DNA from 3 places in the Bacillus sp. 2175 genome. Region 2 is predicted to be linked to each of the others. Evidence: predicted binding sites of a transcription regulator. Region 2 holds the regulator's gene; each other region holds the start of a gene.
The links. The regulator CtsR, encoded in region 2, represses protease genes until heat stress. The targets are predictions, from matches to a motif close to ATGGTCAATAAAGGTCAAACA.
Positions count from the first base shown of each region.

Region 1: a site for CtsR is predicted at 5,291-5,311, ahead of clpB (ATP-dependent chaperone ClpB). Genes of this name have one in related genera too.
Region 3: a site for CtsR is predicted at 7,624-7,644, ahead of clpP (ATP-dependent Clp endopeptidase proteolytic subunit ClpP). Genes of this name have one in related genera too.

Region 1 covers NZ_CM173819.1:967,222-977,228, forward strand. The annotation lists gene ACXKY9_RS05270 (hypothetical protein) at 67-552, shown strand; gene ACXKY9_RS05275 (hypothetical protein) at 772-1,035, shown strand; gene prsA (peptidylprolyl isomerase PrsA) at 1,075-1,932, opposite strand; gene ACXKY9_RS05285 (DUF3941 domain-containing protein) at 2,062-2,211, opposite strand; gene ACXKY9_RS05290 (YitT family protein) at 2,312-3,169, shown strand; gene ACXKY9_RS05295 (DUF3813 domain-containing protein) at 3,195-3,392, opposite strand; gene ACXKY9_RS05300 (hypothetical protein) at 3,393-3,533, opposite strand; gene ACXKY9_RS05305 (Cof-type HAD-IIB family hydrolase) at 3,639-4,448, opposite strand; gene ACXKY9_RS05310 (YjzC family protein) at 4,940-5,119, shown strand; gene clpB (ATP-dependent chaperone ClpB) at 5,329-7,929, shown strand; gene ACXKY9_RS05320 (YjzD family protein) at 7,968-8,150, opposite strand; gene ACXKY9_RS05325 (lipase family protein) at 8,307-9,041, shown strand; gene ACXKY9_RS05330 (NAD-dependent epimerase/dehydratase family protein) at 9,071-9,943, shown strand; gene ACXKY9_RS05335 (ComZ family protein) at 9,998-10,007, shown strand, end outside.
Region 2 covers NZ_CM173819.1:90,416-100,422, reverse strand. The annotation lists gene ACXKY9_RS00540 (PIN/TRAM domain-containing protein) at 1-374, opposite strand, end outside; gene disA (DNA integrity scanning diadenylate cyclase DisA) at 535-1,608, opposite strand; gene radA (DNA repair protein RadA) at 1,612-2,988, opposite strand; gene clpC (ATP-dependent protease ATP-binding subunit ClpC) at 3,084-5,519, opposite strand; gene mcsB (protein-arginine kinase McsB) at 5,542-6,606, opposite strand; gene mcsA (protein-arginine kinase activator protein McsA) at 6,611-7,159, opposite strand; gene ctsR (transcriptional regulator CtsR) at 7,330-7,791, opposite strand; rRNA gene rrf (5S ribosomal RNA) at 8,000-8,115, opposite strand; rRNA gene ACXKY9_RS00500 (23S ribosomal RNA) at 8,164-10,007, opposite strand, start outside.
Region 3 covers NZ_CM173819.1:4,897,696-4,907,702, reverse strand. The annotation lists gene ACXKY9_RS25715 (tetratricopeptide repeat protein) at 1-796, shown strand, start outside; gene trxB (thioredoxin-disulfide reductase) at 882-1,838, shown strand; gene ACXKY9_RS25705 (DUF368 domain-containing protein) at 2,004-2,810, shown strand; gene ACXKY9_RS25700 (NUDIX hydrolase) at 3,040-3,498, shown strand; gene rapZ (RNase adapter RapZ) at 3,519-4,400, shown strand; gene ACXKY9_RS25690 (gluconeogenesis factor YvcK family protein) at 4,404-5,357, shown strand; gene whiA (DNA-binding protein WhiA) at 5,446-6,396, shown strand; gene ACXKY9_RS25680 (HPr family phosphocarrier protein) at 6,420-6,668, shown strand; gene clpP (ATP-dependent Clp endopeptidase proteolytic subunit ClpP) at 6,996-7,577, opposite strand; gene ACXKY9_RS25670 (DUF421 domain-containing protein) at 7,818-8,687, opposite strand; gene ACXKY9_RS25665 (DUF1657 domain-containing protein) at 8,708-8,914, opposite strand; gene spoVAE (stage V sporulation protein AE) at 8,926-9,276, opposite strand; gene spoVAD (stage V sporulation protein AD) at 9,273-10,007, opposite strand, start outside.

The sequences.
Region 1 (10,007 bases), 880 kb from region 2:
TACACTGTGTTTTGAATTTTTACAACGCTGACAGTATTAAAAATATAAAATAATTAGGATGATTATATGCATATTTGGATACTAACAAATTGGCGGAAATATTATAATCTAGAAGAGAAGAGTCATCGCATGGGACTACGAGTAAAATTCGATAAAGATGTTGATCCTGAAGTGAGAAGAGCTATTAAAGAGTTTTGTAAATGGATACGCCGAGAATATTTTTTTCCAATTAGAGTACCTATTTATGTAAAATCTTCATATAAAATAAAGGCGATGGATGGTGAGTTGGTCTATGGTACTTTCTTTGAACCATTTGATCGAAATGATGAGCCGTATATTCGTATTTCGACAGGAGATTATTACGATGAGCTAGAGAAAAGAGGGAAAGATGACGCTTTGGGAGGATATTTGTTTACTATTGCGCATGAACTAACACATTATTTTCAATGGATTAATGATATAAGACTAACGAGAATTGGATATGAGAGGCAGGCTACTGCTTATTCAGGATATATTATTGATGAGTATAAAGAAACTAGAGAGCATCCGTGAAATAGAAACTTTATGGATAATTGGAAGTATGATAATTAGCAATGGGCTTGAATGAATGCCCTAATATTTAGGGGCTATCCGGGATTAGATATCTGAGTTATTAAACAAAAATAAGTGTGGGTAATACGCTTTGACGAAAAGGTGTGTATATGAAATTTTATAACGCAGTATATCTTATAATTTCTTATGATGATGAGATATTGAAAGAGAGGTACGAAAATGCAAGATAATGTACTGGAACAATTGATAAAGAGTCTCTCGGTATTATCCCTTGAAAAAGAACACGAAATAGCAGCAGTTGATTTACATGATATATATGAGAGCACTGAAAGATTCGAACAATTACTTGAAAATATTATGAACTCACAACAGTCTAAAGAAGAATTAATAGATGCGCTAATTGAAGTGGAGATAGAATTAGATCACATCAATTGGCATTACAAAAGCTTGAAGAAAAAGTTGGAAATATTGATGAAAGATTAAAAAGCACAACCTTATTTAAAAAAATAAGGTTGTGCTTTTTTAATTTCCTTGCGGAGAAACAAGAGTAAATGTATCTTTCAAATCACTATCATTTATTTTAATATTTGCCTTTTTTAATTCCTCTTGTAACAATTTTTTGCTGAATACAGGATCAGCAGTACGTTCTTCCTCTAAGTTTTTGCGAATAGAGTTTTTTACCTCATCGTAAGGTTTTAAATCTTTTTTATCAGTTAATTTAATAACGTGATAACCGTTTGATGATTTTACGGGATTGCTAATTTGTCCAACATTTAGTTTGTAGGCAGCCCTTTCGAATTCAGGAGCCATTGTACCTGAATTGAAGTATCCAAGGTCTCCGCCTTTATCTTTTGATAGTAGATCTTGTGATTCTTGTTTTGCTAATTCTTCAAATGAAGCACCAGCATCTAGTTTACTCTTTATTTCTTTCGCTTCATTTTCGTCACTTACTAAAATGTGACTCGCTTTAATTTCTGGCTTATAGTGGTCTTTTACGTCTTTCTCTGTAATGCTTTTCTTAATCGCTTCATTCATAGCAAGTTTGAACTTAATTTGATTTTTGAAATCCTCTTCATCTTTTAAACCATTATTTTCTAATACTTTTTTGAATTGATCTCCATATTGTTTTTTTACTTTTTCTACTTCTTTATTTACCTCTTCATCAGATACTTTATATTTTTTTGTGATGACGTCTTGTGCCATCATTTCGTATAGCATGTCTTTTCCGTAACGATCTTTCAATTGTTTTTCGAAGTTATCCTTTGTAATGGTCGAGTCTGTTGCTGTAGCGACTGTAGCTGAGCCGTTTTTTTGTCCGCAAGCAGATAACATCAATATACTTATTAGTGCAGTAATAATGAAAATATGTTTCCCTCTCATGCCAACACCTCATCCGAATATGTTATCGCTATTGTAGAATATAGAAGTGAACATGAAGTGAATTTTTAATGTTTTTTTCCTTTAAAATGTAAAAAAGTACATCAACATAATTGTTGATGTACGATGGAATCAAAGGTGATCGGTCTTTTTAGAGTATGCACGTTTACCTTGCTGAATATTTTTTTGCTCTTGCTCATTTTTTTGCTCTTGCTCATTTTTTTGTGTGCGTTTTGCGTTATTATCGCGTGCTTTTTTGTCGTTATCACTCGTATGTGGCATATGTATCAACTCCATTTCTAAACGTTGTACGTTTATCATTTCCTTTTTCGTAAAGACTATGTATAGCGGTGCATTTATGAAGGGTAAAGGTGGATTCGAAATGGATTTGAAGTTGAATTATACTGAACTTATAAAGAAGTTAATCGTTGTAATCATCGCAGGTTTATTAAACGCGATTGGGATGAATTTATTTTTAACGCCAGCAAAAGTGTATGCGAGCGGCTTTGCTGGATTGTCTCAATTATTATCACAAATATTAGGTGATTTTTTATCGATTCACATATCTACGGGAGTATTGTTTAGCTTATTTAATATTCCTGTCGTTATTTTAGCGTGGAAAAAGGTTGGAAAGGCCTTCACCTTTTTTAGTTTTCTTTGTGTTATATTTATGACTCTGTTTCTAGAAATCATCCCTGTTAGAGCGGTTTCGAATGATATCATATTAAATGCGATTTTTGGCGGGATTATTTCGGCAATTGGAGTAGGGATTGCTTTAAAGTGGGGTGCTTCTACAGGTGGATTAGATATTATCGCCATGATTTTATCAAAAATAAAAGATAAGCCTGTCGGTACATACTTTTTCTTTTTTAATGCAATTATCATTATCGCTGCTGGCTATGTATATGGATGGGAAAAAGCGTTGTATACGCTAGTGACTTTATATGTATCAACGAGAATTATTGATGCAATTCATACTCGTCATGTAAAGATTACAGCATTAATTGTTACGAAGAATGGGGCAGACGTAAGAAAGGCGATTCACTCGCGATTAGTAAGAGGGATTACAACGATACCAGCAACAGGTGCTTATACGAATGAAAATAAAGAAATGTTAATGATGGTTATTACCCGTTACGAGTTATACGAATTAGAGAGGATTATTAGACAAGTGGACCCAGGTGCATTTACAAATATACTGCAAACAGTTGGGGTGTTCGGATTGTTTCGGAAAGATTAAAGAGGACCAAAGTTGGTCCTCTTTTTTAATGTAAATTCGTAATGTTTTGCAATTGCTCTTGCATTTCACGGAGCTGAACTTTTTCAGCAGTTGAAGAGTTTGCGTAAGCGGATTGCAAAGCATTTTTTGCTCTATACACGAGATCTTGTTGCTCAGTACCGCTTGAACAAGATACGGCATTTTCAACAGCATCTCTAGCTTGTTGGAATAGTAAGTTCCCCATTTAAACCCCTCCAAAAGAAGAGTTACTTCTTGCTTTTTCTGCCTCAGCTAATGTACCTCTGTACGGGAATCTTGCATCATGCTTCATAACAGCATCGGCTCCTTGTTGGATAAAACGTTTTGATTTGTTCTTTTTACCCATTCGAAAAACCCCCTTTATTTAGCTGAAAACAATCGACGCAATGTCTCATGCGTCTACTTATAGTATGGACATTTGGCAGGAAACTATAAGTAGGGAATTTTTAGATTACAACCCAAGAACCTCTTCTAAATATAAAGCAATACCATCTTCTTCGTTCGTTAACGTCGTATGGTTTGCGAGTGATTTTAATTCAGGGATGGCATTTCCCATTGCGATGCCATGACCAGCAAATTCAATCATTTCAAAATCATTATCTTCATCACCGAAAGCGATAATGCGCTCTTGTGGAATGTTGTAATGACTAGAAATTTTTTGTAATCCAACTGCTTTATTTAATCCGCTTTTCACAATTTCAATAATCGGCCAAGGTGCGCCCCATTTTCTATGGTCGATTACTTCCGCATGCATATCCGTTAAATGTTGACGAATTGCAGTAGAATGCTCGTCATGTGCGTCAATTAATAAGCAAGTTGGATGATCGTTTAAAATATTTAATAAGTCTCCGGTAAAAATCTTAGGAGAGCCGAATTCGAAAATATGTTTTTTATCTTCATCAATTTCACGAACATACACATCGTCCATTACTTCCGCGTATATATTTTTTACGCCAAAATCAAAGCAAGCTCGGACAATTTCTTGCGCTGTTGCTAGCTCAAGAGGAGAGTGATGTGTTCCCCAGTTTGAATCAAGAGGATGATGTACGTAAGCGCCGTTAAAGTTTACGATAGGTGTGTTAAGATCAAGTTCTTTATAGTAATCGTAACTAGCACGGAATGGACGTCCTGTTGAAATAACAACAATATGTCCCTGTTCCTTTGCTTTTGCAATTGTATGTTTCGTTCGAGTGGAAATTATTTTGTTGTCTGTTAATAAAGTGCCGTCTAAGTCTAATGCGATTAAATGTTGTTTGTTCATAATTTCACCTCTTATAATAATTTTTTTGTATCTATCTGTATTTCCGTTTTTAATATGCAGAAATAAGAGGTTAGGCTCGGTGAAATCACCATAGATGGAAATTTCACTATATATCCATCTTACGTCTCAAAGTGCTGTGGTGTCTACTATTTATCGTTGGAAATTAAGAAAAGTCAACATCTTTTTAGAAAGTTCAAACAATGTTTCTTTCATTATGTACAAATTGTGAAAAGGGTTACATTGCTCGTGTGGTGAGGCATATAATGAACATGTAATCTTCTCGTATATGTTTGACTCTCCTTTGAAACTAGCCTAGAGTAGGTTGGTTTCTTTTTTTTTCTACAAGTAGGAAAGAAATCCCTGCTTACGCTTGTGTCATTCATATATATGTACAAGAATGAGATGTAGTACTGTTTCCTAAACATGACAGAAAAGCTTTCTTTTAAAATGGATATACTAATGAGGCAAGACGTCATGGAAGGAGAATGAAGATGGGACAAAATCGCAGGTTTCGTTCTGGACAAAAAGCGCCGAATGATGGCATTTACGTAGAAATTGGTGAAACGGGAAGTATGGTGAAAGATCCGCAAATGGTGAAATTAACTGCCGGTGAAAAGTTTCCGGATAACACGAATCATAACCGCCAGTGGACATATAAAAGAAAACCGTAACAGAAGCCGCAATCATTATTGCGGCTTTTTTGTCGTTACACATTGTAATTTCATTTACCGTATTTTTTAGCAGTATAATGAATGCTCTCTTTTTCTTTTTCAAATAATAAGTTTGAAAATACATAGGCAAAATTATTGTATAAAAAAGTCAGTTGGCGTATAATCAAATCAAAGGTCAAAGAAAGTCAAACTTTTGGAGGGCTGTAAAGATGGACTTAAATCAAATGACAACAAAAACACAAGAGGCGATTATGAGTGCCCAATCTTTAGCGGTATCTCATCATCACCAAGAGGTGGATACTGTTCATCTATTACTTGCATTATTAGAAGAGCAAGATGGATTAGCAGTACGTATATTTCAAAAAATGAATGTTGATATAGAAGCATTAAAGCAAGGTGCTGAAAGTTTAATTAAAAAGAAACCTTCTGTAACGGGGAGCGGTGCAGAAGTTGGAAAATTGTATGTAACGAGCGCTCTGCAACAACTGCTTGTAAGAGCAGGGAAAGAAGCAGAAAAACTGCAGGATGATTACATTTCAGTAGAACATGTGTTGCTTGCTTTTTCTGAAGAAAAAGGCGATATAAATCAATTATTTACAAGATTGCATATTACGAAAGATAACTTATTACAGTCTTTAATGACAGTTCGGGGGAATCAAAGAGTGACGAGTCAAAATCCAGAAGCAACTTATGAAGCGTTAGAAAAATATGGTCGTGATTTAGTGGCGGAAGTGAGAGCAGGGAAAATCGATCCTGTAATCGGCCGTGATAGTGAAATACGACGTGTAATCCGTATTCTTTCACGTAAAACGAAAAACAATCCGGTTTTAATTGGGGAGCCAGGTGTTGGTAAAACAGCAATCGTTGAAGGGCTAGCCCAGCGTATTGTGAAAAAGGATGTACCTGAAGGATTGAAAGATAGAACGATTTTTGCGTTAGATATGAGTGCACTCGTAGCTGGTGCGAAATTCCGTGGTGAGTTCGAAGAGCGTCTGCAAGCTGTATTAAATGAAATTAAAAAGAGTGAAGGACGCATTTTATTATTCATTGATGAACTTCATACAATAGTTGGAGCTGGTAAAACAGAAGGAGCCATGGATGCAGGAAATATGTTAAAACCGATGCTTGCGCGTGGTGAACTGCATTGTATCGGGGCGACGACGCTCGATGAATATCGCAAATATATTGAGAAAGATCCAGCGCTAGAAAGACGTTTCCAACAAGTATTAGCAGAAGAACCAACTGTTGAAGATACAATTTCAATTTTACGTGGATTAAAAGAACGCTTTGAAATTTATCACGGTGTAAATATTCATGACCGTGCGATTGTAGCAGCGTCAGTTTTATCAGATCGATATATTTCAGATCGATTCTTACCTGATAAAGCAATTGACCTTGTTGATGAAGCGTGTGCAACAATTCGTACAGAAATCGATTCTATGCCAACAGAATTAGATGAAGTAACGCGCCGCATTATGCAGCTGGAAATTGAAGAAGCGGCTCTTGGAAAAGAAACGGATCGTGGTAGCCAAGAGCGTCTAAAAACATTGCAACGTGAATTATCGGATTTAAAAGAAGTTGCAAGTGGTATGAGAGCAAAGTGGGAGAAAGAAAAAGAAGACATTCACAAAGTTCGTGACTTACGTGAACATTTAGAACGTCTGCGTCGTGAATTAGAAGAAGCAGAAGGTAATTACGATTTAAATAAAGCAGCCGAACTTCGTCACGGGAAAATTCCAGCAATTGAAAAAGAGTTAAAAGAAGCGGAAGAAATGGGCGCGCATAATAAACAAGAAAATCGTTTATTACGTGAGGAAGTAAGTGAAGAAGAAATTGCAGATATTGTTTCACGCTGGACGGGTATTCCTGTTGCGAAACTCGTGGAAGGTGAACGCGAGAAATTATTACGCTTAGAGCAAATCTTATCAGAGCGTGTCATCGGACAAGAGGAAGCAGTAAGCTTAGTGTCAGACGCAGTTCTTCGTGCTCGCGCTGGTATTAAAGATCCGAACCGCCCGATTGGTTCTTTCATCTTCTTAGGACCAACAGGTGTTGGTAAAACAGAACTTGCAAAAACGTTAGCGCAGTCTTTATTCGATAGTGAAGAGCAAATGATTCGCATTGACATGTCTGAGTATATGGAGAAACACGCAGTGTCACGCTTAATTGGTGCACCTCCTGGATATGTAGGATATGAGGAAGGTGGTCAATTAACAGAAGCGGTAAGACGTAAACCATATTCCGTTGTTTTATTAGATGAAATTGAAAAAGCACATCCAGAAGTATTCAACATTTTATTACAAATGTTAGATGATGGGCGCATTACAGATTCGCAAGGTCGTACAGTGGACTTTAAAAATACAGTTATTATTATGACTTCAAATATTGGATCTGCTCATTTACTAGATGGATTAGAAGAAGATGGTTCGATTAAAGAGGAATCAAGAGATCTTGTAATGGGACAATTAAGAGGACATTTCCGCCCTGAATTTTTAAACCGTGTTGATGAAATTATTTTATTCAAACCTCTTACAACGAATGAAATTAAAGGCATTGTTGATAAAATTGTAAAAGAACTACAAGGTCGTCTAGCTGACCGTCACATTACAGTAGAATTAACAGATGCAGCAAAAGAATTTGTTGTAGAAGCTGGTTTCGACCCAATGTACGGAGCTCGTCCATTAAAACGATACGTACAGCGTCAAGTGGAAACGAAATTAGCACGAGAATTAATTGCAGGAACAATTACTGACAATAGTCACGTAGTTGTTGATGTAGAAAATAACGAATTAGTCGTTCATGTGAAATAAAAATAAAAAAGAGTTCGGATAAAATCCGGACTCTTTTTTTAGTGTTGTTCTACTGGCTCGTTTGGAATTGCAGCTGAAATTGCTAGTACTAACACAGCAAGAACAACTGAGAAAATAGACGCTTGGTTAAAGTCGTATGTACCGCCAGTCATAGAGCCGATTACATAGCTCATCATATGTACAAGTAAGAACGACCAAATTAATGCCCAAATGAAACGCATATTTTACACCTCTATTCGTTCAATCTGTCCTTATTGTAACACAATTGAAAAAAGAATATAGAAAAATATTTGTAGATTTTTCAACGCAAATTTGCATTCCGTTCATACATTATAAAAGAGTACTTTTATATGTTTAGAAAATAAGGCGGGGGAAAAATGAGTATTACGGAACGTTTTTTTTACTTAGAAAAAGAACCATGTGTCATTTATTTACCGGAGAAGCCAAATGGATTTTCTGTTATGCTCCTCGGTGATTATAACTACTTTATTGAGAATGGTACAAGTTTATGGACACAACATGCGGGTAAATCTTATTTTTTACATGGTCTTATTGAACAAGGCTACACGGTCTTTTCCTCTAATTTATACGGAAGACATTGGGGAAACGATCAATCTGTTCGTCTGGCAAAACGTTTATATGATGTTGTTTTGAGAAAAGAGACGTTAAATGCGAAAATGCACATTATGGCAGATGGTATGGGAGCGCTTGTAGCACTTGAAATGATGAACAAATATCCTGAATGTATTCGTTCTGTTGTTATGCTAAATCCGTGTTTAGATTTACCAGAATATGTAAGTTTTGAGAAAGAGCATAAATTTTTTTACAAGAGACTCGTGAAGGAATTAAGTTTGGCGTATGATGCCAAAGAAGAAGAATTAGAATCAAAAATAAATAAGAAATCATTTACGCTTCTTCCATCTTGTGTACCTGTTAAAATTTTCGTATCAACACAAGAAAAAAGAGGAAGAAAACAGCAGTTGCGTAGATATGAGAAAATGAGGCAACTAAATCAATGTGATACTTCTGTCTTGTTCCATCTGCAAGATGTGAAATATAAAATGGTTAGGCAAACGACTGATTTCTTTAAAAAATATGAAGAAGAATTATGAAGCTCCCATATACATAAATGAGGAGCTATTTGTTTCAGAGGGAAAGGATTGGTGGTATGGAACGCGTGCTGATAATAGGTGCACTTACGTTTGTAGGTTATCACCTTGTAAATAAAATGATTGCAGAAGAAGTGGAAGTCTATGGTCTTGATTTTGATGAATTCGATAGTATGACCAAAATTAATGAAGAGAAGTTATTATTAATTGGGCGAAATGCGTTATTTACGTATTATTCGATAAGAGATGAAGATGGATGGAGATCGGTTGAGGAAGAGAGATTCGATACTGTTTATTTTTGCTTATATGAGCCAAATCAGCAAAGTGGATTTCGGAATGAAAGAGTCATATTACAATATTTAAAGCGAATTATAAGAATGTGTGAAGAACAAAAAGTGAAGTTAAATTTAATTTCTTCTATTGAAGTAGGCAGTACAGATGAATCCGAAAATAAGCGCCTATTTTTGAAAGTAGAAGAAGGATTGAAAAAAGGGAATTTACAATATAGTGTATTTCGAGTTCCAACATTATATGGACCGTGGCAACCGTCCTTTATGATGTTTCATCAGCTTATTTTATCAGAATTAGTTGAAAAAGAGTGCCGTTGTACGATTGAGGAAAAGGGGAATGATTTACTTTACGTTGAAGATGTATGTGAATACTTATGGGAACATGGAACGAACGGGGCGCATCTTGGTATATACAATTTACTTAGTGGTAAACAGTCATTATGGGAAAAAGGTATGAATCTTTTACGCGCGGATGATAAAGTAAATAAAAATAACAGCGAAGTAAGAGATGAGGCTATCGAAGTAATTTCGATAAAAAGAAATACTCCGTTAGAATACGGTTTAAATAAGCAACTGGCACACATGAAAAAATATAAAGAGTTATACGAAGGGTAGTACGCGTGTTACACTATTGTATGTGAAAGTTTTAATGGAGAGGAAGAGTATAATATGAACGAAA
Region 2 (10,007 bases):
AAATATCCAAGTAAAAGGGTGAAGAACACTTGCAACACCGTACTAATAACTGGAATTGTAAATTCACGAATTGGTATCAAAATTAAATATGCAACAATAAGACCAGAGATTAATCCTAATGTACCAAATAAAACATCTGCTACAGGCGCCTTTACAAGAGCCTCTTCAATATGCTTAATAAGTTGAACAATATAATCTACAAGCCAAAATGTTGTTAAAAATAAAATAATTGCACCAATAATTGCACGAACATACGATCCTTCCAACAAAGGAACCGCACCGATATCTAATACATTAATAATTTTTGGGATTAAGTAAATCCCTAACGCTCCCCCGATCACTAAAAAGAAGAGCTGTACAATCCGTTTTAACATCCAACCACCTCCTACTCATTATTAACCATTGTTTCGCTAATCAAAACGCCGAATGCAAAAGCGGACGTGTTTTTTTGTAAATAGTTTTATTTACCAATATATCATATCATATACCAAAAATGTTCTAGTGTCGTTATATTATAGAATCAATGTAATATTCTTAATTGTGTCTACTCATATAGAGATGCTCTTGAATTCTTTTTAGACCTTCTCGTATTTTCTTCGCTCTCACTTCTCCAATTCCTTCCACATCATCCAATTCATTAATAGTTGCTCGGCAAACACCTTGCAATGTTTTAAATCGATTAATTAAATTCTCGATAATAAGTGGCGGAACACGAGAAATCTTGCTTGTGATTCGGTACCCTCTAGGTGTCACACTTTCTTCTAAACTTGTTTGTCCTGGATACCCAAGTAATTTAACTAAATCACTATCCTCTAAAAGTTGTGTATTTGCAAGATCTTGTAACTTTTTCAAGATTTGATGATGGTCTTGTGTTTTCTCCTGGTGATAATCTTTAATTAACAATGCTGCCTCTGCCTCTAAATCAGCTAGTAATTCTGTAAGCTGTAAACGAATTAACCTACCTTCTGTTCCTAGCTCATGAATATAGCTCAATATTTCATTTTTTATACGCAGCACCATTTCAACACTATGTAAAACGTGAACCACCTCGGACATTGTAACGACCTCTTCAAATTCTAGAATACCCAAATTCGTAATGCCGTCATTCCATACAGCCTTATATTTTTCTAGCGTTTGAATTGCTTGATTTGCCTTCGTTAAAATGACACCTATATCTTTTAGTGTATAACGTAAGTTCCCTTGATATAGCGTAATTACATTACGTCTTTGTGAAATGGCCACAACAAGGCTGCCCGTCTGCTTTGCTACACGCTCTGCTGTTCGGTGACGCATACCTGTTTCAATAGAATCAATAGATGAATCCGGAACTAACTGTGCGTTTGCAATTAAAATTTTACTTCCAGTTTCATTTAAAATAAGTGCTCCATCCATTTTTGCTAATTCATATAAACTAGCAGGAGAGAATGCGCAATTAATATGAAAACCACCATCAACAATGCTTTTAATCTGCTCATTATACCCAAGAACAATTAGTCCCCCTGTTTGTGCACGAAGTACATTATCTATCCCTTCGCGCAGTGGTGTTCCCGGGGCCACGAGCTGTAAAATATTAATTATACTTTTGACACGTTGCTTATTTTCTTCCATAGCCTAGCCTCCTAATGTCAAACGAAGCGCTTCTCCTAAATTAGAAACACCTACAACCTCAATCCCCTCTGGAATTGTCCACCCCCCTAAATTTTTTCTAGGAATGATAGCACGTTGAAATCCTAATTTAGCTGCTTCTTGTACACGTTGTTCGATTCTTGATACTCTTCTTATTTCTCCAGTTAATCCAACTTCTCCTATTACCGCATCAGTTGGTGCCGTAGATTTATCTCTAAAACTTGAAGCTATACTTAAGGCAACAGCTAAATCAATTGCCGGTTCATCTAATTTCAAACCACCAGCTACTTTTAAATACGCATCTTGATTTTGTAATAGTAAACCTGTTCTTTTCTCTAGTACCGCCATAATAAGCGAGACACGATTATGATCAATTCCTGTCGCCATTCTTCGAGGATTTCCAAAACTAGTAGGGGAAATTAATGCCTGTATTTCTACTAAAACTGGTCTTGTTCCTTCCATTGAGGCAACTACTGTTGAACCTGCAACTCCAACTGGTCTTTCCTCAAGGAAAATTTCAGAAGGATTTAAGACTTCTGCAAGGCCAAGTTCTTTCATTTCAAAGATACCCATTTCATTCGTAGAACCAAAACGATTCTTTACAGCTCGTAAAATACGATATGTATGGTGTCGATCTCCTTCAAAGTAAAGAACTGCATCGACCATATGTTCTAACATACGCGGCCCCGCAATTGCACCTTCTTTTGTCACATGTCCTACGATGAAAATTGGGATTCCCTTTGTTTTTGCAAGTTTCATTAATTCTGCTGTACATTCACGTACTTGCGCCACGCTACCAGGAGCTGATGTCACCTCAGGTAAATGTATCGTTTGAATAGAATCAATAACAACAAAAGCAGGATTCATCTCTTCAATATGTGCTGCAATACGCTGTAAATCTGTCTCTGATACAACAAATAGATTACTACCATTTACATGTAAACGATCTGCACGAAGTTTAATCTGCTTTGCTGACTCCTCACCTGATATATACAATACATCATATGAAGCATCTGCTAATTGCGAGGAAATCTGTAATAATAACGTTGATTTTCCAATCCCAGGGTCCCCACCAATAAGTACTAAAGATCCATCTACAATTCCGCCACCTAGTACACGGTTAAACTCCTGAAATTTTGTTTCAATACGTGCCTCAGACTTTGTTTCTACTTCTGTAAGACGTCTTGGTTTTGTTACTTCTGTTTGAATTGCATTTGCATAATTTAGGCGTCTGGATGATACAACGGGTTCCATCTCTTCAACAAGCGAATTCCATTGACCACACCCTGGACATTTACCCATATATTTTGGTGATTGATAACCACACTCTTGACATGTGAATTTTGTTTTCTTTTTAGCCATATCTTTTTATATTTCACTTCGCTTTCATCTATAAACATTTGACCTTCTCGTACAAGAAAGAGGGCTATCTCGTAGCCCTCTTAGTTTGTCTATACTTATTTTACCTTTTCAGCACTATGAATGACAAATGTTTCCCCTTCTACATCAAAGATAACTTTTTGTCCTTTCTCAATAGCACCTTTTAAAAGTTCTTCCGATAGTCTATCTTCTACATGCTTCTGAATTGCTCTACGTAGTGGACGAGCACCATATTCACGATCAAACCCTTTATCAGCAATAGCTGCAATCGCCCCTTCTGTTAATTGCAATTCAATTTCTTGTTCTTTTAAGCGATTCACTAACTGATTTACCATAAGAGTCACAATTTCTTGAATATGTTTTTTCTCAAGCATATGGAATACGATAATTTCATCAATACGGTTTAAGAATTCTGGACGAAATGCCTTTTTCAGCTCATCCATTACTTTACCTTTCATATCCGAATAATCACGACTTTCATCTTGTACGTTAAATCCAAGATGTTTGTTACGTTTTAACGCCTCAGCACCAACGTTAGACGTCATAATAACAATCGTATTACGGAAGTCAACTGTACGTCCTTTAGAATCAGTTAAACGACCATCTTCCAATACCTGTAGTAAAATATTAAATACATCAGGATGCGCCTTCTCTACTTCATCTAATAGGACAACTGAATACGGCTTACGACGAACCTTCTCTGTTAATTGTCCGCCTTCTTCATACCCAACATATCCTGGAGGAGAACCAACTAAGCGAGAAGTTGAATGTTTCTCCATATACTCAGACATATCAATGCGAATCATTGCATCCTCATCACCGAACATAGATTCTGCCAATGCTCTTGCTAATTCTGTTTTACCTACACCTGTTGGTCCTAAGAAAATAAATGAACCAATTGGACGTTTCGGATCTTTCAGTCCTGCTCTTGCACGACGAACAGCTTTCGCTACAGCCACTACCGCTTCATCCTGGCCGATGACACGATCATGAAGAATGGATTCTAAGTTTAATAATTTATCAGTCTCTGTTTGTGCAAGTTTAGAAACAGGGATACGTGTCCATGTAGAAACGACATTTGCAATATCTTCTACCGTAACCTCTGAATTTTCTTTTCCTTGTTGTTCTTTCCACTGACGCTTTGTATCTTCCAATTTCTCACGTAAGCGTTGTTCCATATCACGTAAGGAAGCAGCCTTTTCAAACTCTTGACTTTGTACAGCCGCATCTTTTTCTTTTCGAATTTCCTCAAGATTCACTTCAAGCTCTTTTAAGTTTGGTGGTGTTGTATAAGAACGTAAGCGAACCTTTGAAGCAGCTTCATCAATTAAATCAATTGCTTTATCTGGTAAGAAACGATCCGTAATATAACGATCGGAAAGTTTCACAGCTGCATCAATTGCATCATCTGTAATAGACACACGGTGATGGGCCTCATAACGATCGCGTAAACCTTTCAAGATTTGAGTTGATTCTTCTAGACTCGGCTCATCAACATGAATTGGCTGGAAACGTCTCTCTAAAGCTGCATCCTTTTCAATATATTTACGATACTCATCTAAAGTTGTCGCACCAATACATTGTAATTCTCCGCGTGCTAAAGATGGTTTTAAAATATTTGATGCATCGATTGCACCTTCTGCTCCACCTGCACCGATTAATGTATGAAGTTCATCAATAAATAGAATAATATTCCCTGCTTGACGTATTTCATCCATTACTTTCTTTAAACGATCTTCAAACTCACCACGATATTTCGTCCCAGCTACCACTGTTCCCATATCTAGTGTCATAACACGCTTATCTCTTAACGTTTCAGGAACTTCATTATTTACGATTTGCTGTGCTAACCCTTCAGCAATTGCTGTTTTACCTACACCAGGCTCTCCAATTAACACTGGATTGTTTTTTGTTCTACGGCTTAACACTTCAATTACACGTTGAATTTCTTTACTACGTCCAATAACAGGATCCAAACGATTCTCACGTGCAACAACTGTTAAGTCGCGCGCTAAACTGTCTAGTGTCGGTGTATTGGCATTTGTCGATGAACCACCTTGGTGACCTGAACTTGCCTCGTTACTTCCAAGAAGTTGTAACACTTGTTGTCTTGCTTTGTTAAGGCTGACGCCTAAATTATTTAAAACACGTGCCGCTACACCTTCACCTTCACGGATTAAGCCAAGTAAAATATGTTCTGTTCCAACGTAAGAATGTCCTAGCTTACGCGCTTCATCCATAGACAATTCAATAACTTTTTTAGCACGAGGTGTATAATGTACAGTTTGAGAAGCTTCTGTTCCACGTCCAATTAACGCTTCTACCTCTTTTTGCACTTTCTCCGGGCTCAATCCAAGAGCAATTAACGCTTTTGCTGCAATTCCTTCACCTTCGCGTACAAGCCCAAGTAAAATATGTTCTGTTCCAATATTATTATGCCCAATGCGAATTGCTTCCTCTTGAGATAAAGCTAATACTTTCTGTGCTCTTTCTGTAAATCTTCCAAACATCATAGAAATCGCCTCCTACTTGCGCTTAGTTTTTTTCAATACGTAATCGCTCACGGATTAAGGTTGCTCTTCGATAATCTCTTTCTTCTGGTCCTAAAGGTCCTCCTGCGTATTGTTGTAAAATACCTGGTTGCGTAAGAACCATTAGCTCAGTCAAAATATTTCTCGATATACCTTTTATATATCCTAGATCAATACCAAGTCGTACATCCGATAAGCAAGTTGCCGCTTCTGCAGATTGAATTAAACGACTATTTGCTAGTATACCGTAAGAACGATAAACCTTATCTTCAAGCTCAATACTCGAATTTTGTACAATTAATTCTCTGGCCAATTTTTCTTGTTGTATAATTTGCTGCATGACACTCTTTAAATCTGCAATAATATCTTCTTCGGATTTCCCTAGCGTCATTTGATTTGATACTTGAAATATATTACCTAACGCTTCGCTACCTTCACCGTATATTCCTCTTACTACTAAACCTAATTTTTGAATTACTTGTATAATACGGCTAATTCTTTTTGTTAAAACCAGCCCTGGTAAATGAATCATTACAGAAGCTCTTAATCCTGTACCAACGTTAGTAGGACAACTCGTAATATATCCAAGTGATTCATCAAAAGCATATTCAACCTCTTTCTCAATCCAATTATCTATTTGATTGGCGCTTTGAAGCGCCTTTGATAACTGTAGTCCTGGAAATAGGCACTGAATCCTAATGTGGTCTTCCTCATTAAGCATCACACTAATGTGTTCGCTTTCTGATAACAGACATGCTCCATATTCAGTCCCTGCTAGATTTGGACTAATTAAATGCTTTTCGACTAAAACTCTCCTTTGAAGAGGCGTTAATTCATTCATTTTTAATAGTCCAAACTTCCCAAAGGGCTCTACCGCTTTATTTATAAATTTCTTTTTAAATAATTCTTGAACCTTTTGAGCTTCCTCTTCGTTTTGCATAGTAGAAAATTGATATTGCTTAAAATTACGAGCCAAACGAATTCGACTACTTAAAACAATATCAGAATCAGGGCCATCCCCCTTCATCCATGGACTAATCGCTTCATTCATAATTTTGTCCAGTGACATAGAACTACTCCCCCTCTCTATGCTCACTAAGCTGAGTTTCAAGCCCTCGAATTTCATCTCTTACCTCAGCAGCTTTCTCAAACTCCTCATTCTGTACATATTGTTTCAGAATAAGTTTTAGTTCATCTAATTCTTTCTTTAAGTGGATATTTCCTTCCATTCGTTCCGGAATTTTTCCACAATGTTCTGTATGTCCACCATGAAGTCGTTTTAACAATGGGTTTAAGTGTCCTTTAAATGTATCGTAACAAGAAGCACAACCAAGGCGTCCCACCTTTGTAAAATGTTCGTATGTCATCTTACAACCTGGACATCTTATTGTATTTGTATTTGAAAACCCGTTTTTTCCTTCTCCAAACATTGTTGATTCACCGTGTAATAAACCAGCAAATACATCATGAAATGAAAAGTTAGACTGTGATGATTGAAAGAAAGACGTATAGCCACTTTGCTCTGCACATTGCTCACAAAGATGAACTTCCGCCTTCTTCTCGTTGATTACTTTTGTATAATGTAAAGTTGCTGGTCTTATATTACAGTTTTGACAAGTCATCAATATCCCCACCTTTACAACAGGAACGATCTACCTCATGATACTTTTCATACATTACTAGATTGTCCTCTTTCCTTAATCCATTTAGATAAAAGTACATGCTCTTTTTCAAAACTTCTACAATATTTAACTGCCCTATCTTAATTATCATTCTTTTACAAAAGCTGTATTTATTTATATTTCAGTGTTCTTAACATTGCGCATAATATTCGAGCCCTAAGTTCATCTCGAGAAGGAATATCCATTGATAATACAGAACGATCTAGTACACTTAACATTAGTTTTGCTTCACGGCCTGTTATGATTCCCTCTTCTAATAAACGTATAATCATACTCTCTGCATTCCCTTGTGCAACGCTATGATCAATCATATGAAGCATTTGATCAATAATGTCTATATCATCATGCAGTTTGACTTTTATAATGCGAATGTAACCTCCTCCACCACGTTTACTTTCTACTACAAATCCTCTTTCTAATGTAAAACGGGTATTGATTACATAATTGATTTGAGATGGTACGCACTCGAATCGATCCGCAATCTCATTTCTTTTGATTTCAATCACATTATTATTACTTAAGTCAATAACTTGCTTTAGATATTGCTCAATGATATCAGATATATTTCTCATTTATCCGCCACCTTTATTGACTTTGACTATCTTTGACTTTAATTATATACGTATTAATAAAATTTGCAACTCTTTTGCTTATTCACTATCCTAGCCACATTCCCCTGCATTTAATCAAAATAGTAATTATTTAAGCACATTTTTTTAATTACTATGGATTATAAAAGAAAACACGAAAAAACACGAGTCATTTGACTCGTGTTTAGTTGCTTGGCGACGTCCTACTCTCACAGGGACAAGGTCCCAACTACCATCGGCGCTAGAGAGCTTAACTTCCGTGTTCGGTATGGGAACGGGTGTGACCTCTCTGCCATCATCACCAAACTATGAAGGCATATTCCTTCAAAACTAGATAACATTGCTACATATTATATGGTTAAGTCCTCGATCTATTAGTATTCGTCAGCTCCACATGTCACCATGCTTCCACCTCGAACCTATCAACCTGATCATCTTTCAGGGATCTTACTAGCTTACGCTATGGGAAATCTCATCTTGAGGGGGGCTTCATGCTTAGATGCTTTCAGCACTTATCCCTTCCGCACATAGCTACCCAGCTATGCCCTTGGCAGAACAACTGGTACACCAGCGGTGCGTCCATCCCGGTCCTCTCGTACTAAGGACAGCTCCTCTCAAATTTCCTACGCCCACGACGGATAGGGACCGAACTGTCTCACGACGTTCTGAACCCAGCTCGCGTACCGCTTTAATGGGCGAACAGCCCAACCCTTGGGACCGACTACAGCCCCAGGATGCGATGAGCCGACATCGAGGTGCCAAACCTCCCCGTCGATGTGGACTCTTGGGGGAGATAAGCCTGTTATCCCCGGGGTAGCTTTTATCCGTTGAGCGATGGCCCTTCCATGCGGAACCACCGGATCACTAAGCCCGACTTTCGTCCCTGCTCGACTTGTAGGTCTCGCAGTCAAGCTCCCTTATGCCTTTGCACTCTACGAATGATTTCCAACCATTCTGAGGGAACCTTTGGGCGCCTCCGTTACACTTTAGGAGGCGACCGCCCCAGTCAAACTGCCCACCTGACACTGTCTCCCGGGTCGATAAGACCCGTAGGTTAGAATTTCAATACAGTCAGGGCGGTATCCCACCAGCGCCTCCACCGAAGCTAGCGCTCCGGTTTCAATGGCTCCCGCCTATCCTGTACAAACTGTACCAAAATTCAATATCAGGCTACAGTAAAGCTCCACGGGGTCTTTCCGTCCTGTCGCGGGTAACCTGCATCTTCACAGGTACTATAATTTCACCGAGTCTCTGGTTGAGACAGTGCCCAAATCGTTACACCTTTCGTGCGGGTCGGAACTTACCCGACAAGGAATTTCGCTACCTTAGGACCGTTATAGTTACGGCCGCCGTTTACTGGGGCTTCAGTTCAGAGCTTCGCTTACGCTAACCCCTCTCCTTAACCTTCCAGCACCGGGCAGGTGTCACCCCCTATACTTCGCCTTACGGCTTCGCAGAGAGCTGTGTTTTTGCTAAACAGTCGCTTGGGCCTATTCACTGCGGCTTTCCGTTAAGAAAGCACCCCTTCTCCCGAAGTTACGGGGTCATTTTGCCGAGTTCCTTAACCAGAGTTCTCTCGCACACCTTAGGATTCTCTCCTCGCCTACCTGTGTCGGTTTGCGGTACAGGCACCTTTTATCTCGCTAGAAGCTTTTCTTGGCAGCGGGGAATCAAAGACTTCGCTCCATAAGGAGCTTCCCCATCACAGCTCAGCATACGCGATAAGCGGATTTGCCTACTTATCAGCCTAACTGCTTGGACGTGCACAACCAATCGCACGCTTCTTCTATCCTTCTGCGTCCCTCCATTGCTCAAACGATAAAGAGGTGGTACAGGAATATCAACCTGTTGTCCATCGCCTACGCCTGTCGGCCTCGGCTTAGGTCCTGACTAACCCTGAGCGGACGAGCCTTCCTCAGGAAACCTTAGGCATTCGGTGGACGGGATTCTCACCCGTCTTTCGCTACTCATACCGGCATTCTCACTTCTAAGCACTCCACCAGTCCTTACGGTCTGACTTCACTGTCCTTAGAACGCTCCCCTACCACTGATACCATTGGTATCAATCCGCAGCTTCGGTGGTGTATTTAGCCCCGGTACATTTTCGGCGCAGAGTCACTCGACTAGTGAGCTATTACGCACTCTTTAAATGGTGGCTGCTTCTAAGCCAACATCCTAGTTGTCTAAGCAACTCCACA
Region 3 (10,007 bases), 460 kb from region 2:
ATTAGCGGGACAGCTAGTTTCGGTATATCCGATTTCATTTGAACATCGTTTGAAACTGGGAACTACACTCGCAACAATTGGTTATTTCGAGCATGCATATAAGTGGTTCAAACTATTAAAGCGTCAAGGATATGAGGGAGACGTTAGTTTTTATTATTGGTTTGCATATTCTGCGTATATGGTGAAAGACCAGCAACTAGCTGAAAAAATGTGGCAATATGTCGTGGAATTACATCCTGATAAAAAGGGAAAAGAACCGTGGAATGCGCTGAATTTAGCAGATGAAGGGCAAAATGTGTTATTTGAAGAATTACGAAAATCATTTCAGCAAAGTGCGACGCTAGAAGAACAAATGCTAGCTTTATATTTAATGAATGAATTGTCAACGCCGGAGAAGGTTGGATTCTTCTTTGATATAACGCAAGCGAAGAACGGTGTTCCCATCGTATCGCAACTTGCAAAGTACTTCTTTTTACTTAATAGTCATAAGAGTATTCCAGCTGATTTACAGCAATTTGAGCAGTGCGCGAGAATTGCGGATGCATTATACAATTATACGAAAAAAGATGATGAATTAATCGAAGAGTGTTTACACTTTTGGTTTTGTACGTTCATACGTTTATATACATCTGGAGACATATTTACAAATGTGTACGGCTGGTCAGCTGCGATTGAATACATTGTACGCGGCGAACAAGGAAATAAAATGACACAGTCGGAGCTTGGAGATGTATATAATGTATCTGTAGCGACTGTCCGAAAGTATGTGCAAGCTGTTAAGCGTACGCACACATAAGATAAGCAAATCATTGGGAAAAAAATGATGCTAACAGTATAATGAGGGTAACTTAATTGTGTAGGAATGGATAGGAGTGAATAGTGTGTCAGAAGAAAAAATTTATGATGTCGTTATTATTGGTGCAGGACCAGCTGGTATGACAGCTGCAGTATATACATCTCGTGCAAATTTAAGCACATTAATGCTTGAGCGAGGTATTCCAGGTGGCCAAATGGCAAACACGGAAGATGTAGAAAACTACCCAGGTTATGAGTCTATTTTAGGACCAGATTTATCAAATAAAATGTTTGAGCATGCGAAGAAATTTGGTGCTGAATATGCATACGGTGATGTGAAAAAAGTCATCGATGGTAAAGAATACAAAACAATTATTGCTGGTAAAAAAGAATATAAAGCACGTGCAATTATCGTTGCAAGCGGTGCAGAGTATAAAAAAATTGGTGTACCGGGTGAAACAGAACTTGGCGGCCGCGGTGTATCATATTGTGCAGTATGTGACGGAGCATTCTTTAAAGGAAAAGAGCTTATCGTAATTGGTGGCGGAGATTCTGCTGTTGAAGAGGGTGTGTTCTTAACACGCTTCGCATCAAAAGTAACGATCGTTCACCGTCGTGACACGCTTCGTGCACAGAAAATTTTACAAGACCGTGCTTTCCAAAACGAAAAAGTAGATTTCATTTGGAATCACACTATAAAAGAAATCAACGAAGCAAGTGGTAAAGTAGGAAGTGTAACACTTGTGGACGTAAATAGTGGAGAAGAGAAAGAAGTCAAAACTGACGGCGTATTTGTATACATCGGTATGTTACCTTTATCAAAACCATTTGTTGAACTAGGTATTACAAATGAAAATGGTTACCTTGAAACGAACGAGCGTATGGAAACGAAAATCCCTGGTATTTTCGCAGCTGGTGATGTTCGTGAAAAAATGCTTCGTCAAATTGTAACTGCAACAGGTGACGGTAGTATTGCAGCGCAAAGTGCACAACATTACGTAGAAGAATTATTAGAGGAATTAAAAACTGTATCAGAAAAATAAGGGATAATATACCTTGTGAGAAGAAAGCTACCGACAGGAGCTTTCTTCTTTTTTTGTGTGAAAATGTCAAAGTTTTGTCAAAAAATATAAGGATTATAAGCTTTCTTATTGATATACTGGACTTTACGGAAAAAATCACTATAAGAAATGAGGAATTTATTCAGTATGGAATGGCGTAATATATATCGTGGATTTTGTATGGGCGTTAGTGATTTAATTCCTGGTGTGAGCGGCGGTACAATCGCTGTTGTGTTAGGGATTTATGAACAATTGCTTGCGGCAATTAGTGGATTCTTTAGTCGTGAATGGAAAAAACATTTAGGATTTTTAATTCCCCTTGCAGCTGGTGTGGCAGCGGCATTTTTAACGTTAAGTCACGTTATTAAATATTTACTTGCAAATCATTATGAACCGACTCAATTTTTCTTCCTCGGTTTAATTATTAGTATATTACCGATGTTAATGAGGGAAGCTGATGCAAAGTCGTCGTTTAAAGGTAAGCACATCGTTTTATTAATAGTTGCAGCAATTCTTGTTGCGATTACAGCTTTCTTTAAACCAGATAAGGCAGCAGATCCAATTACGACTTTAACAATTGTAAATGCAATTGGTTTATTTTTCGCAGGATGGATGGCTAGTATGGCAATGCTGCTTCCTGGGATTAGTGGATCGTTTATTTTATTAATTATTGGTGTGTATCCAACAGCAATTAACGCTTTAACTACACTTAACTTACCTTTAATCGTGGTTATCGGTGCTGGTGTTATGGTTGGATTTGTTGTAAGTAGTAAAGGCATTAGTTTTTTATTAGATCGTTATAAAAGTATGACATTTGCGGCAATTATTGGACTTGTAATCGGTTCGATTGTAATTGTATTCCCTGGGATTCCGACTGGTGGATTTTCAATTATAAGTTCAATCATTACCTTTATTTTAGGATTTGCGATTGTTACTTATTTCGGTAAGAAATAAGTACTTTAATCCCCTTGGCGATAAAAAGCGTTAAGGGGATTTTTCATGCTATTCATTAAAAGTCTAAGCATTTACATTGCTTGTTATAGAAAGCTTTTTTAAAATTGCTGAGTAGCATATGCTTAGCGAAAGAGGACTGGCTCCTTCGTTGTAGCAAACTGTTTTTGATAGTATAATGAAAGAAGTATGCAGTGAGGAATTTTACTGCAAGTAGCTGAGGTGAAGAAACATGCAAAGAGTGACAAACTGTGTGTTAATTAGAGATAATGAAGTACTCTTACTCCAAAAACCTCGCCGGAATTGGTGGGTTGCACCAGGCGGGAAAATGGAGCGTGGTGAGACTGTAAGAGATTCCGTTGTTCGCGAATATCGCGAAGAAACAGGTATTTATTTGAAAAACCCAGCGTTAAAGGGGGTCTTCACCTTTGTCATCCAAGAAGGTGATAAAGTTGTTTCTGAATGGATGATGTTCTCCTTTTTAGCGACAGATTTTGCAGGAGAAAACAAACTAGAGAGCGAAGAAGGCATCATTGGTTGGCATACATTTGATAAAATTGATGATTTAGCAATGGCGCCAGGAGATTATCACATTATTGATTATTTAATTAAAGGAAATGGCATAATCTACGGTACATTTGTATATACCCCAGATTTTGAGTTGCTTTCATATCGATTAGATCCGAGTTAAACCGTCAAGGAGAGGATACGATGACAGAGAATAATGATATAAAAATGGTAATTATTACAGGGATGTCTGGAGCTGGAAAAACAGTAGCTTTACAAAGTTTTGAAGATTTAGGATATTTTTGTGTAGATAATTTACCACCGATGTTATTGCCAAAGTTTATTGAGCTTATGGCGGATTCAAAAGGGAAAATGAATAAAGTGGCACTTGGTATTGATTTACGTGGCCGAGAGTTTTTCGAACATTTATGGGGAGCACTTGATGATTTATCAGAACGTACATGGATTATTCCTCATATTTTATTTTTAGATGCGAAAGATAGTACGCTTGTAACTCGTTATAAAGAAACGAGACGTTCGCATCCACTTGCACCAACTGGTTTGCCGTTAAAGGGAATCGAAGCAGAGCGCAATTTATTAACAGATATGAAGGCACGAGCGAATATTGTGCTTGATACATCGGATTTAAAACCGAAAGAATTACGTGAAAAAATTGTTCACTTGTTCTCAACAGAAACTGAGCAAGCATTTCGTGTAAATGTTATGTCATTTGGATTTAAGTACGGTATTCCAATTGATGCAGATTTAGTATTTGATGTTCGTTTTTTACCAAATCCATATTACATTCCACACATGAAGCCATTAACAGGACTAGATGAAGAAGTTTCTTCGTATGTACTGAAATTTAATGAGACACATAAGTTTTTAGAGAAGTTGACGGATCTGATTACTTTCATGCTGCCTCATTATAAAAGAGAAGGCAAAAGTCAACTTGTAATTGCAATTGGATGTACAGGTGGACAGCATCGTTCTGTTACGCTTACAGAATACCTTGGGAAACATTTGAAACCAGAGTATAGTGTTCATGTATCTCATCGTGATGTGGAGAAGAGAAAGGGCCATTAAGGGATGAAAAAAGAGAGAAAACCTAAAATTGTCATCATGGGAGGCGGAACTGGACTCTCAGTTTTATTAAGAGGATTAAAGCAATATCCTGTTGATATTACAGCAGTTGTTACAATCGCTGATGATGGTGGCAGTTCGGGTCGATTACGTGATGAGTTAGAAATTCCACCTCCAGGTGACATCCGTAACGTACTTGTTGCGTTATCGGATGTAGAGCCACTGGTGGAAGCTTTATTTCAGCACCGTTTCACAACAGGAGACGGACTGAAAGGTCATGCGTTAGGAAATCTATTATTGGCAGGTATGACCTCGATTACAGGAGACTTTTTCCATGCAATTACGGAAACAAGTAAAGTATTAAATGTCAGAGGACGTGTATTACCAGCAGCGAATCAAAGTGCGGTACTTCATGCGGAACTTGAAGATGGAGAAATTGTAACAGGTGAATCAAAGATTCCTTATTACGGAAAGAAGATTAATCGCGTCTTTTTAACTCCAGAAGATGTAGAGCCATTGCATGAAACGTTGGCTGAGATTAAACGAGCTGATTTACTTGTTTTCGGCCCAGGAAGTTTGTATACGAGTATATTACCCAATTTAGTTGTTAACAAAATTGGAGACGCAGTTCTTGCTGCAAAGGCGAAGAAGGTATATGTATGTAACGTTATGACACAAGCGGGTGAAACGATGGGATATACTGCTTTTGATCATGTGCAGGCGTTACACGATCATTTAGGGCAACCATTTATCAATACTGCAATTGTAAATAACCGTGAGATTCCTTGTGAATTACGTAAGTTATATGATGAAGAAATGTCTACACCAGTTGTAGTGGATGAAGAACGTTTTGTTGAAAATAATATTGATGTTATTCAAGAGGGATTAGCGAAGTATGATGATCATGTTGTAAGGCATGATACGTTAAAGTTAGCTTCGATTTTATATTCATTGTTATAAATATGCGTTGCCTCGTTTGAGGTAGCGCTCCTCATTCATATAGGACAAGAATTTTGTTCCGCAATAATCGTATAAGGAGGTGTTGACTGTGTCATTTGCATCAGAAACAAAGAAAGAGTTGACGAATCTTGAGATGAAGGAATGCTGTGAGAAAGCAGAATTATCAGCGCTACTTCGAATGAACGGGTCGCTTTCTTTTTCAAACCGTCGTCTATCTATCGATATTCAAACGGAAAATGCGGCAATTGCAAGAAGGATTTATACGCTTTTGAAAAAAGGATATGACGTGACGGTAGAATTACTTGTTCGTAAAAAAATGCGATTGAAGAAAAATAATGTATATATTGTGCGGCTTGTTGAGAAGTCTCGCGAAATATTAGCTGATCTTCATATTGTTCGAGATGACTTTTCATTTATTCGAAATATATCACAAGAATTGATTGAGAAGAAGTGTTGTAAACGATCGTATTTACGCGGAGCATTTTTAGCAGGTGGTTCAGTAAATAACCCAGAAACATCATCTTATCATTTAGAAATCTTTTCGTTATATAAGGAACATAATGATGCTATATGTGAACTGATGAACGGATTTGATTTAAATAGTAAGACGCTGGAGAGAAGAAAAGGGTACATTACGTATTTGAAAGAAGCAGAAAAAATTACAGAGTTTTTAAATATTATAGGTGCTCATAATGCACTTTTAAGATTTGAAGATATTCGAATCGTACGTGATATGCGTAATTCTGTAAATCGTTTAGTGAACTGCGAAACAGCTAATTTAAATAAAACAATTGGTGCAGCACTAAGGCAGATTGAAAATATACGCTACATTGATGAGACAGTTGGTCTTGATATATTGCCGGATAAACTACAAGAGATTGCACAATTACGAAGAGATTATCAAGATGTAACATTGAAAGAGTTAGGTGAGATGGTATCCGGGGGGAAGATTAGTAAGTCGGGTATTAATCATCGTTTGCGTAAAATCGATGAAATTGCAGAGAAATTACGCGCGGGGGAAACGGTAGCAAAAAAATAAGAGGTTAAAGGGGAAATGGAGCTGTGGTTCAAAAAAGAGTTCAAGTTTCATTAAAAAACGGTTTACAAGCACGTCCGGCTGCGTTGTTTGTACAAGAGGCAAATCGCTTTCATGCAGATATCTTCATCGAGAAAGATGGAAAGACAGTAAATGCAAAGAGCATAATGGGGATTATGAGCTTAGCAATTGGAACTGGAAGCATGATAACAATTACAACAGAAGGTTCAGATGCAGAAGAGGCTTTAGAAGCATTAGCTGCATATGTACAATAAAAAGCTATCGCGTATATGCGATAGCTTTTTTGTTGTCTGTGCGAATTAGCGAGGAGGGGTATTTAAGGGGTACGTGCTTGTCGAGAATTGTCGGTAAGTCGATAAGTTATGTCGAAACGTCGATATATTAAAATAATCGCCGATATAATCGGAGTTGCGGTCGATATATTTGAAAAATCGCTGATATATTTAGAGAGATACTGGATGGGGTATGTGAGCGGGGAACAATATATAAAAGAAGCGCCCAATTATAGGGCGCTTCCACTTTTAGTTGTATCCAGCTCCAGCGACCTGCGATTCTAAACGAGCCGCTTTCGCTTTTAGTTATTAACGATTTGTAAAGATTTTATCGATTAAACCGTATTCTAAAGCTTTTTCTGCTGTCATGAAGTTGTCGCGGTCTGTGTCGCGTTGTAGTACTTCAAGTGGTTGACCAGTGCGGTCAGCAAGAATTTGGTTTAGTTTTTCACGTAAGAATAGGATACGTTTTGCAGCGATTTCGATTTCAGTCGCTTGACCTTGTGCTCCGCCAAGTGGTTGGTGAATCATTACTTCACTGTTTGGAAGTGCATAACGTTTTCCTTTTTCACCTGCTGCAAGTAAGAATGCACCCATAGATGCTGCCATACCGATACAGATTGTTGATACTTGTGGTTTAATAAACTGCATTGTATCATAGATTGCCATACCTGCTGTGATAGAACCACCAGGGCTGTTGATGTAGATGTGAATATCTTTTTCTGGATCTTGAGATTCCAAGAATAAAAGCTGGGAAACGATTGAGTTAGCTACGTTGTCATCAATTGCACTACCAAGCATAATGATGCGGTCTTTTAATAGTCGAGAGTAAATATCGTAAGCGCGTTCTCCACGATTTGTTTGTTCAATTACTGTAGGAATTAAATTCATCTGTTATTTCCTCCTTATAAAGCTTTCTTAGTCTTATAATACAATTATGGTCAATAAAGGTCAAACGAAACCACTTTAAATCAAAAAAATATGTAGTTGTACCATGAAATATTCGCTATGTTTTCGAAATTCCCTGCTTATGTATCTTCAACATCATAACCGAATTACATAAATTTAAACGTTATGAAAACTGGAGAAAAAAGAAAAGAACGCCTTTTAACTGAAGCGTTCTTTCGATAATTAGTCTTTTAAAAGATAGGTTACTTTATTTAAAATCTTTTCGATTTGTTTCGCGTTTTTACTATACATTTCACTTGCTGATTTCGACTTTGTTTCTAAGGAAAATAGTTCAAGATCAGCATGACATTTTTTTAAAGATGCTAATAATAAAGGTTTGTTTTGAGGAGAAGGCATTTGGAGTTTGTCATTGTAAATGTCGATAGTAAGTTGTCCGTATGAATCCACTTGACCGAGGAAGACATTTTCAATAACAACACCGAGTTTTTCTAATTCTGAATGTAGCCAAGCGCGGTTATGTCCGCTTGCTGAAAGAGGTTCATCTAGTACATTTCCATCCATAATAACAGTTTGTGGTTCTTTCTCGTTTGGTACTTTTAAACCGATGTCTTTTGCTGTAAGTGGCTGGGAATCTTTCTTTAATAATACATTTAATTCTCCGCTCGGTTCTAAGACAGCAAATTCGACTTCAGCTACGCTGAACGCACTTTTTCCACGGAGAAGTTCCAGTAATTCGTCACTCGTATATTTTTCTTTCTTTAAGTTATCTTCGAGTATCTTTCCGTCTTTTATTAATACGGTAGATTTCCCTTCAAAGAAGTCCCGAGCTGTTTTGTTCTTTAAAGAGAGGATTCCTGTTAAAAAAGGTACCACAGCGAAAATGAGTATCGCAAAGACGCCGTGAAAAAATTTTGAATCGAGCCCTGTAGATACTTGGGCAGCGATGTCACCAATCGTCATTCCGGCTATGTATTCAAAAAAGGAAAGCTGAGAGATTTGTCTTTTCCCTAACCATTTCGTAATAGCGAATAAAATAATTAATATGAATACAGAGCGAAGAATGACAAGTGTCCATTCCGGCAGGTGAGACATAGTCGTTTCCTCCAGTCTACTTAAAACCCTTTATATTGAGGTTCTTCACGTTCTAATACTGAAATTCTATCCTTTAAATCAGCGATGACGCTGTCCATTTCTAACATACATTCATGAAATACGCGTTTTGATTCTTCGTCTTGTGAATTTAATGAAAGGGAGCTTAAACTTGCTTGAGCGCCCCTTACACTAGCAAGGCAAGTTTTTACGCTAGCGATAACAGTCATATAAACACCTCTTATCCTTTCGGTTTGAATAACAATGCTCCAATGAAGCCGAAAATAATAGCCGCTGATACACCGGCGCTCGTTACTTTAAACATGCCGGTAATAACGCCAACGATGCCATGTTTTGCAGCTTCTTCCATTGCGCCATGAACGAGGGCATTACCAAAGCTTGTAATAGGTACAGTTGCCCCGGCTCCAGCGAAATCAATTAATGGCTCATACAAATTAAATCCATCTAATATAGCTCCAGCAACAACGAGTGTTGCCATTGTATGAGCAGGTGTTAGTTTGCCGACATCAAACATAAGTTGGCCGATTACACATATGAGTCCGCCAATGACGAAAGCCCAGAAAAAAATCATTGCGTTGCACCTCCAAATTCAATCGAAACGGCGTGAGCGATACACGGAATCGTTTCTTCTTGTTGGAATGTAAGTGGAGATAGTAAAGCGCCTGTCGCAACGACAAGTATTTTTTTGAACTCTCCTCTTTTCATTCGGTTTAATAAATGACCGTACACGACTGTTGCAGAACATCCAGGTCCGCTAGCACCAGCTATGACAGGTTGTCCTTCTCTATAAATGATAATTCCGCAATCTTGAAATTGTTCGCTCGTTACTTTCGTTCCGTGTTTATGTAGTAAGTCATAAGCAATTTCGCGTCCTACATGTCCGAGATCGCCTGTTACGATTAAATCGTAGTAAGAGGCATCAATTTGACGTTCACGTAAATGGGCTTCAATTGTATCAACTGCAGCTGGAGCCATTGCGCCTCCCATATTAAACGGATCCGTTAATCCCATATCAACCACTCGGCCGATTGTTGCAGAGGTTACTCTTGGACCGTGTCCAGTATCGCTTAATATAGCGGCTCCTGCTCCGGTTACTGTCCACTGTGCAGTAGGCGGCTTTTGTCCACCGTATTCGGTAGGGTAGCGGAACTGTTTTTCTACAGCTGTATTATGGCTTGAAGCTCCAGTTAATAAATATTTTGCACCTTTTGCATTTACGATACTTGCCCCAAGTGCTAAACCTTCCATAGAAGTAGAACAAGCCCCGAATAATCCGAGATAAGGAGTGCCCAGTGTGCGGCA